DNA from 3 places in the Peribacillus sp. FSL E2-0159 genome. Region 3 is predicted to be linked to each of the others. Evidence: a T-box and tRNA genes for the amino acid it is inferred to sense, from the RefSeq annotation. Region 3 holds a T-box; the other regions hold tRNA genes.
The links. A T-box is a leader RNA that pairs with one kind of tRNA and senses whether it is charged. The one in region 3 lies ahead of proS (proline--tRNA ligase), so its partner is inferred to be a tRNA-Pro.

Region 1 (2,236 bases), 2.7 Mb from region 3:
GTCTAACCAATTAAAGAAAAAGATGAATACTATTCAATATAAATGTGAAGACTGTCAGCAGATGTATATAAGAAAAAAACGAATCGACACTACCCGTTTCGTTTGTGGTAAATGTCGTGGAACGTTGATTTACCAAGGGTTTAAGGAATGAAAAACAAAAATATAAAAAAAAACAAAAGAACCCTTGACTTTAAGTTGTAACCTCTTTATAATCATAAGAGTCGACAAGATAACAACTTGTTCTTAACGACAAACACTTAGGTCCTTGAGCGTGAAAAAGGAACCCAATTTTCATTATTCCGCAGTAGCTCAGTGGTAGAGCATTCGGCTGTTAACCGAACGGTCGTAGGTTCGAGTCCTACCTGCGGAGCCATTTTTTTTGGGGAAGTACTCAAGAGGCTGAAGAGGCGCCCCTGCTAAGGGTGTAGGTCGCGTAAGCGGCGCGAGGGTTCAAATCCCTCCTTCTCCGCCAGCTACATATTTCATCAAGGCCCATTGGTCAAGCGGTTAAGACACCGCCCTTTCACGGCGGTAACACGGGTTCGAATCCCGTATGGGTCACTTTCTTTTAGAAAATCATAATACTGGTCCCGTGGTGTAGCGGTTAACATGCCTGCCTGTCACGCAGGAGATCGCGGGTTCGATTCCCGTCGGGACCGCCATTTTTTTAAAAAAACACTTGTAAAAATAATGTTATCGTGATATAATAATATCCTGACTGTTAATCAGTATTTGATTATTGGGCTATAGCCAAGCGGTAAGGCAACGGATTTTGATTCCGTCATGCGAAGGTTCGATCCCTTCTAGCCCAGCCATTATATTTAGAGCCATTAGCTCAGTTGGTAGAGCATCTGACTTTTAATCAGAGGGTCGAAGGTTCGAATCCTTCATGGCTCACCATTTATTTTCGCGGGTGTGGCGGAATTGGCAGACGCACCAGACTTAGGATCTGGCGCCGCAAGGCGTGGGGGTTCAAGTCCCTTCACCCGCACTGATATTTTTCTACTTGACATCAAGTTGAAAAGGTGTTAAACTTACAAAGTCGCTTTCGCGGTCGTGGCGGAATGGCAGACGCGCTAGGTTGAGGGCCTAGTGGGGGAAACCCCGTGGAGGTTCGACTCCTCTCGGCCGCACCAATAACATCATAGAAATTAGCGCCCGTAGCTCAATTGGATAGAGCATCTGACTACGAATCAGAAGGTTGTAGGTTCGACTCCCGCCGGGCGCACCATATTTTACGGGAAGTAGCTCAGCTTGGTAGAGCACTTGGTTTGGGACCAAGGGGTCGCAGGTTCGAATCCTGTCTTCCCGACCATTCTTTCTGAAAATATTTTAAAATTAAATGCGGGTGTAGTTTAGTGGTAAAACCTCAGCCTTCCAAGCTGATGATGAGAGTTCGATTCTCTTCACCCGCTCCATTATTGCTCTTTGAAAACTGAACAAAACAAAGCGCCAACGTTAAATTTTAAGTGAGCACACACTATCAAAAAAGCAAATGAGCAAGTCAAACATTTCTTCGGAGAGTTTGATCCTGGCTCAGGACGAACGCTGGCGGCGTGCCTAATACATGCAAGTCGAGCGAATCGATGGGAGCTTGCTCCCTGAGATTAGCGGCGGACGGGTGAGTAACACGTGGGCAACCTGCCTATAAGACTGGGATAACTTCGGGAAACCGGAGCTAATACCGGATACGTTCTTTTCTCGCATGAGAGAAGATGGAAAGACGGTTTACGCTGTCACTTATAGATGGGCCCGCGGCGCATTAGCTAGTTGGTGAGGTAATGGCTCACCAAGGCGACGATGCGTAGCCGACCTGAGAGGGTGATCGGCCACACTGGGACTGAGACACGGCCCAGACTCCTACGGGAGGCAGCAGTAGGGAATCTTCCGCAATGGACGAAAGTCTGACGGAGCAACGCCGCGTGAACGAAGAAGGCCTTCGGGTCGTAAAGTTCTGTTGTTAGGGAAGAACAAGTACCAGAGTAACTGCTGGTACCTTGACGGTACCTAACCAGAAAGCCACGGCTAACTACGTGCCAGCAGCCGCGGTAATACGTAGGTGGCAAGCGTTGTCCGGAATTATTGGGCGTAAAGCGCGCGCAGGTGGTTCCTTAAGTCTGATGTGAAAGCCCACGGCTCAACCGTGGAGGGTCATTGGAAACTGGGGAACTTGAGTGCAGAAGAGGAAAGTGGAATTCCAAGTGTAGCGGTGAAATGCGTAGAGATTTGGAGGAAC
Region 2 (2,236 bases), 1.8 Mb from region 3:
TCGCCACAATCGCCGTAATTTTTTAAAATATGGTGGCTCAGGACGGAATCGAACCGCCGACACAAGGATTTTCAGTCCTTTGCTCTACCGACTGAGCTACTGAGCCACTATGTATTAAATTTAAAGAATGGCGGTCCCGACGGGAATCGAACCCGCGATCTCCTGCGTGACAGGCAGGCATGTTAACCGCTACACCACGGGACCTAATAATTGCGGGGACAGGATTTGAACCTGCGACCTTCGGGTTATGAGCCCGACGAGCTACCGGACTGCTCCACCCCGCGACGGTAATAATGAAACGATTCGCATCAAGTTTTCGTGTATATTGTTTCGTCCGCTTCCTTTATGTAAGGCTGGTTTCAAAACAACTTGCTGCTTTTAAAAAAATGGAGGAGGTAGAGGGATTCGAACCCCCGCGGGATTTGACTCCCCTGTCGGTTTTCAAGACCGATCCCTTCAGCCGAACTTGGGTATACCTCCACGGCTTTTAAAAAAATGAATATGGTGGACCTTGTAGGACTCGAACCTACGACCGGACGGTTATGAGCCGTCTGCTCTAACCAGCTGAGCTAAAGGTCCTTATATTTATTGGTAGCGGCGGAGGGGATCGAACCCCCGACCTCACGGGTATGAACCGTACGCTCTAGCCAGCTGAGCTACACCGCCAATATAATATAAGTATCTGATTGAAAAATGGTGGAGCCTAGCGGGATCGAACCGCTGACCTCCTGCGTGCAAGGCAGGCGCTCTCCCAGCTGAGCTAAGGCCCCATTCATTAAAAATCACGTGGTCGGGAAGACAGGATTCGAACCTGCGACCCCTTGGTCCCAAACCAAGTGCTCTACCAAGCTGAGCTACTTCCCGCAATAAAAACATGGTGCGCCCGGCGGGAGTCGAACCTACAACCTTCTGATTCGTAGTCAGATGCTCTATCCAATTGAGCTACGGGCGCATATTATGATGGTGCCGAGGACCGGAATCGAACCGGTACGGTAGTCACCTACCGCAGGATTTTAAGTCCTGTGCGTCTGCCAGTTCCGCCACCCCGGCACATACGAAAAGTGGAGCGGAAGACGGGATTCGAACCCGCGACCCCAACCTTGGCAAGGTTGTATTCTACCACTGAACTACTTCCGCATGAAAGATGCGGGTGAAGGGACTTGAACCCCCACGCCTTGCGGCGCCAGATCCTAAGTCTGGTGCGTCTGCCAATTCCGCCACACCCGCATATAAAATGGTGAGCCATGAAGGATTCGAACCTTCGACCCTCTGATTAAAAGTCAGATGCTCTACCAACTGAGCTAATGGCTCGTGCTTGTACTAAATTTAAATGGTGCCGGCAAGAGGACTTGAACCCCCAACCTACTGATTACAAGTCAGTTGCTCTACCAGTTGAGCTACACCGGCAGGTGTAAAAATGGTGGAGGATGACGGGATCGAACCGCCGACCCTCTGCTTGTAAGGCAGATGCTCTCCCAGCTGAGCTAATCCTCCATATAAAACCTGCTTGGCGACGTCCTACTCTCACAGGGGGAAACCCCCAACTACCATCGGCGCTGAAGAGCTTAACTGCCGTGTTCGGAATGGGAACGGGTGTGACCTCTTCGCTATCGTCACCAAACAATGTTTACATTTTTTCAAGACATATATTATTATAACGTCTTTTTGAGAAAATGCAAGAAGAAATTTTCATTCCTTCAAAACTAGATAATAAGAAGGTATTTCATTTTTTTAAAGCGTTGGTTAAGTCCTCGATCTATTAGTATCAGTCAGCTCCACATGTCGCCACGCTTCCACCTCTGACCTATCAACCTGATCATCTTTCAGGGATCTTACTAGCTTGCGCCATGGGAAATCTCATCTTGAGGGGGGCTTCATGCTTAGATGCTTTCAGCACTTATCCCGTCCGCACGTAGCTACCCAGCTATGCCTTTGGCAAGACAACTGGTACACCAGCGGTGCGTCCATCCCGGTCCTCTCGTACTAAGGACAGCTCCTCTCAAATTTCCTGCGCCCGCGACGGATAGGGACCGAACTGTCTCACGACGTTCTGAACCCAGCTCGCGTACCGCTTTAATGGGCGAACAGCCCAACCCTTGGGACCGACTACAGCCCCAGGATGCGATGAGCCGACATCGAGGTGCCAAACCTCCCCGTCGATGTGGACTCTTGGGGGAGATAAGCCTGTTATCCCCGGGGTAGCTTTTATCCGTTGAGCGATGGCCCTTCCATGCGG
Region 3 (2,236 bases):
ATGAACATATGCGTGTTTATTTTCTTTATTTAAATATTTTATATCAAATGCTTCCGCAAATTTTGTACCTAAGTAGTGTGAGGTACCTGCTTGTACGGCTTTTCCATCTTTCATCATTGCTTCAATGGAGAATGTATCAATCGCACCAGCAAAGCGTTCTAATGGTGTCTTTTGCCCATCATAAACTGGAATCGCAAGTAATCCTTCTACGACTTCTTTATAAATAGTTAACATTTGCATTGTTTCCTTACGCGCATCTTCTTGATCCACATGAGCAGTATGACCTTCTTGCCATAAAAATTCAGAGGTACGGATGAATGGAAGAGTTTTCTTTTCCCAACGGAATACATTTGCCCATTGATTAATTAAAACTGGAAGATCTCGATAACTTTTAATCCAGTTTGAATACAAATGTCCAATCATTGTTTCTGAAGTTGGACGCAGTGCTAAACGTTCTTCTAATTTCTCTCCTGCTGCTTCTGTTACCCAAGGAAGCTCTGGTGAGAATCCTTCAATATGATCCTTTTCCTTTTCGAAGAAGGATTCTGGAATTAACATTGGGAAGTATGCATTGCGATGACCTGTTTCTTTAAACCGTTTATCCATCTCTTCTTGAATATGTTCCCATAGTTCATAGCCATCTGGCTTAAATGCAATACAACCACGAACTGGGGTGTAATCCATTAAATCAGCTTTTTGAATCGTATCAATATACCATTTTGAAAAATCGTCTGTTTTTTGTGACATCGTCTTTTCCTCCTGAGAAAATGAAATAACTTTAAAAAATAAAAAAAGCATAAAGAGTCCTTAAAAAAGGACGTCTTTACGCTAATAGACGTGGTACCACCTTAGTTCAACATTAATAATAAATATTAAGTCCTCTAAACGTTTGTAACGAAACGACTCGGTTAATTTTTATCAACATCTCCGTGGTAGGGTTCAATAAGAAGGGGTGATATAGCTTTCAGCCAAGGCTATATTTTCTGTTTCACAATCCTTATTTACTTGATCACATCATTGATTACATATTTATAAATTAATATATCAGTTTGCTAAAAGTAATTCAATTATTACTGTAACACAAACAAAAGCTACTAAAATAACTAAGCAGATAAAAATAATAGAAGCATTTAAATATTTACTCCTTCTTATAATCATAAAAAGAAATGTTTTAATTTTTGCTTATTGAATTAACCTGCCAGTTACTTTAAGTATAAAATTTTACAATCTCTTCAAAACTTTAACCTAGAAATCCAATTTTCTTTAAAGGCGTTGCTCCATAATCTGGCCCAATTGTTGAATAAGATCAAACAGCACTCTTCAACTATCCTGCCCCGATAGTTCAATAAAGACTTCTTCAATATTAGCCTTATTCCTTTATGGATTAAAGAATGTTATCGTTCAAGCGTATTTCGTCACATATTAAGTAAATTAAGGCAAACAGAAAAAGCCGTGATCACATTTACTAAACCACGGCCTTAACGTCTGTTATATTAAAAAATACAATTTAATTTAAAAGATAACGTGATACCATCCCCCCTTAACTCCATAACAGAGGTGTTTCCTGCTATTTATTTACCTTCAACAATTTCCTTAAAGATTTGATATGACCGCTTTTGTTTCTCAGGATTAAAGATAAAGGAAACAGCCATTATTTCATCTACATTATACTTCTCTTGGAAATTTGTTAACTGTGCTCTTACTGTCTCTTTACTTCCCATTAACGCTTCACTGGTCATCGAGGAAGCCATTTCTTTCTCAGGTTCGCTCCATAGGTTATCCATGCTATCTACTGGTGGCTGCAATGGAAATTGTGTACCTTGTACTATATTTAGGAAAAATTGTTGCATCGTTGTTGATTCTCTTTTCGCTTCCTCATCTGTTTCAGTTGCAATCACATTTAAACAAACCATCATGTATGGAGAATCAAGATAGTCAGAAGGTTGGAATCGATTTCGATAAATCGAGATGGCTTCCTCCATATGCCTAGGTGCAAAGTGTGAGGCAAACACATATGGCAACCCTAATTGAGCAGCTAAATTCGCCGAATCTGTCGATGACCCCAAAATATATAATGGAATTTTAGTACCAACACCTGGATACGCTTTGACATAACCCTGTTTTTCTTCAGGTCCAAAGTATGTAAGCAAGGAATTTACGTCATTAGGAAATGTATAAACTGAATCGTTCTGTGAACGTCTTAACGCACTTGCCGTCATCATATCAGTACCAGGTG

Region 1: it has a tRNA-Pro gene. The T-box ahead of proS (proline--tRNA ligase) is inferred to sense a tRNA for this amino acid. The anticodon was not compared.
Region 2: it has a tRNA-Pro gene. The T-box ahead of proS (proline--tRNA ligase) is inferred to sense a tRNA for this amino acid. The anticodon was not compared.

What each region holds. Positions count from the first base shown of each region.
Region 1 covers NZ_CP152053.1:289,891-292,126, forward strand. The annotation lists gene NYE63_RS01535 (SprT family protein) at 1-151, shown strand, start outside; tRNA gene NYE63_RS01540 (tRNA-Asn) at 299-373, shown strand; tRNA gene NYE63_RS01545 (tRNA-Ser) at 382-472, shown strand; tRNA gene NYE63_RS01550 (tRNA-Glu) at 490-561, shown strand; tRNA gene NYE63_RS01555 (tRNA-Asp) at 587-662, shown strand; tRNA gene NYE63_RS01560 (tRNA-Gln) at 741-815, shown strand; tRNA gene NYE63_RS01565 (tRNA-Lys) at 825-900, shown strand; tRNA gene NYE63_RS01570 (tRNA-Leu) at 910-991, shown strand; tRNA gene NYE63_RS01575 (tRNA-Leu) at 1,051-1,136, shown strand; tRNA gene NYE63_RS01580 (tRNA-Arg) at 1,155-1,231, shown strand; tRNA gene NYE63_RS01585 (tRNA-Pro) at 1,239-1,315, shown strand; tRNA gene NYE63_RS01590 (tRNA-Gly) at 1,345-1,418, shown strand; rRNA gene NYE63_RS01595 (16S ribosomal RNA) at 1,514-2,236, shown strand, end outside.
Region 2 covers NZ_CP152053.1:5,236,053-5,238,288, forward strand. The annotation lists tRNA gene NYE63_RS25580 (tRNA-His) at 1-13, opposite strand, end outside; tRNA gene NYE63_RS25585 (tRNA-Phe) at 31-106, opposite strand; tRNA gene NYE63_RS25590 (tRNA-Asp) at 129-204, opposite strand; tRNA gene NYE63_RS25595 (tRNA-Met) at 211-284, opposite strand; tRNA gene NYE63_RS25600 (tRNA-Ser) at 388-480, opposite strand; tRNA gene NYE63_RS25605 (tRNA-Ile) at 503-579, opposite strand; tRNA gene NYE63_RS25610 (tRNA-Met) at 590-666, opposite strand; tRNA gene NYE63_RS25615 (tRNA-Ala) at 695-770, opposite strand; tRNA gene NYE63_RS25620 (tRNA-Pro) at 788-864, opposite strand; tRNA gene NYE63_RS25625 (tRNA-Arg) at 876-952, opposite strand; tRNA gene NYE63_RS25630 (tRNA-Leu) at 962-1,050, opposite strand; tRNA gene NYE63_RS25635 (tRNA-Gly) at 1,063-1,137, opposite strand; tRNA gene NYE63_RS25640 (tRNA-Leu) at 1,146-1,227, opposite strand; tRNA gene NYE63_RS25645 (tRNA-Lys) at 1,236-1,311, opposite strand; tRNA gene NYE63_RS25650 (tRNA-Thr) at 1,332-1,407, opposite strand; tRNA gene NYE63_RS25655 (tRNA-Val) at 1,419-1,494, opposite strand; rRNA gene rrf (5S ribosomal RNA) at 1,506-1,621, opposite strand; rRNA gene NYE63_RS25665 (23S ribosomal RNA) at 1,740-2,236, opposite strand, start outside.
Region 3 covers NZ_CP152053.1:3,422,035-3,424,270, forward strand. The annotation lists gene proS (proline--tRNA ligase) at 1-747, opposite strand, end outside; T-box leader at 811-1,027, opposite strand; gene NYE63_RS16635 (LLM class flavin-dependent oxidoreductase) at 1,572-2,236, opposite strand, start outside.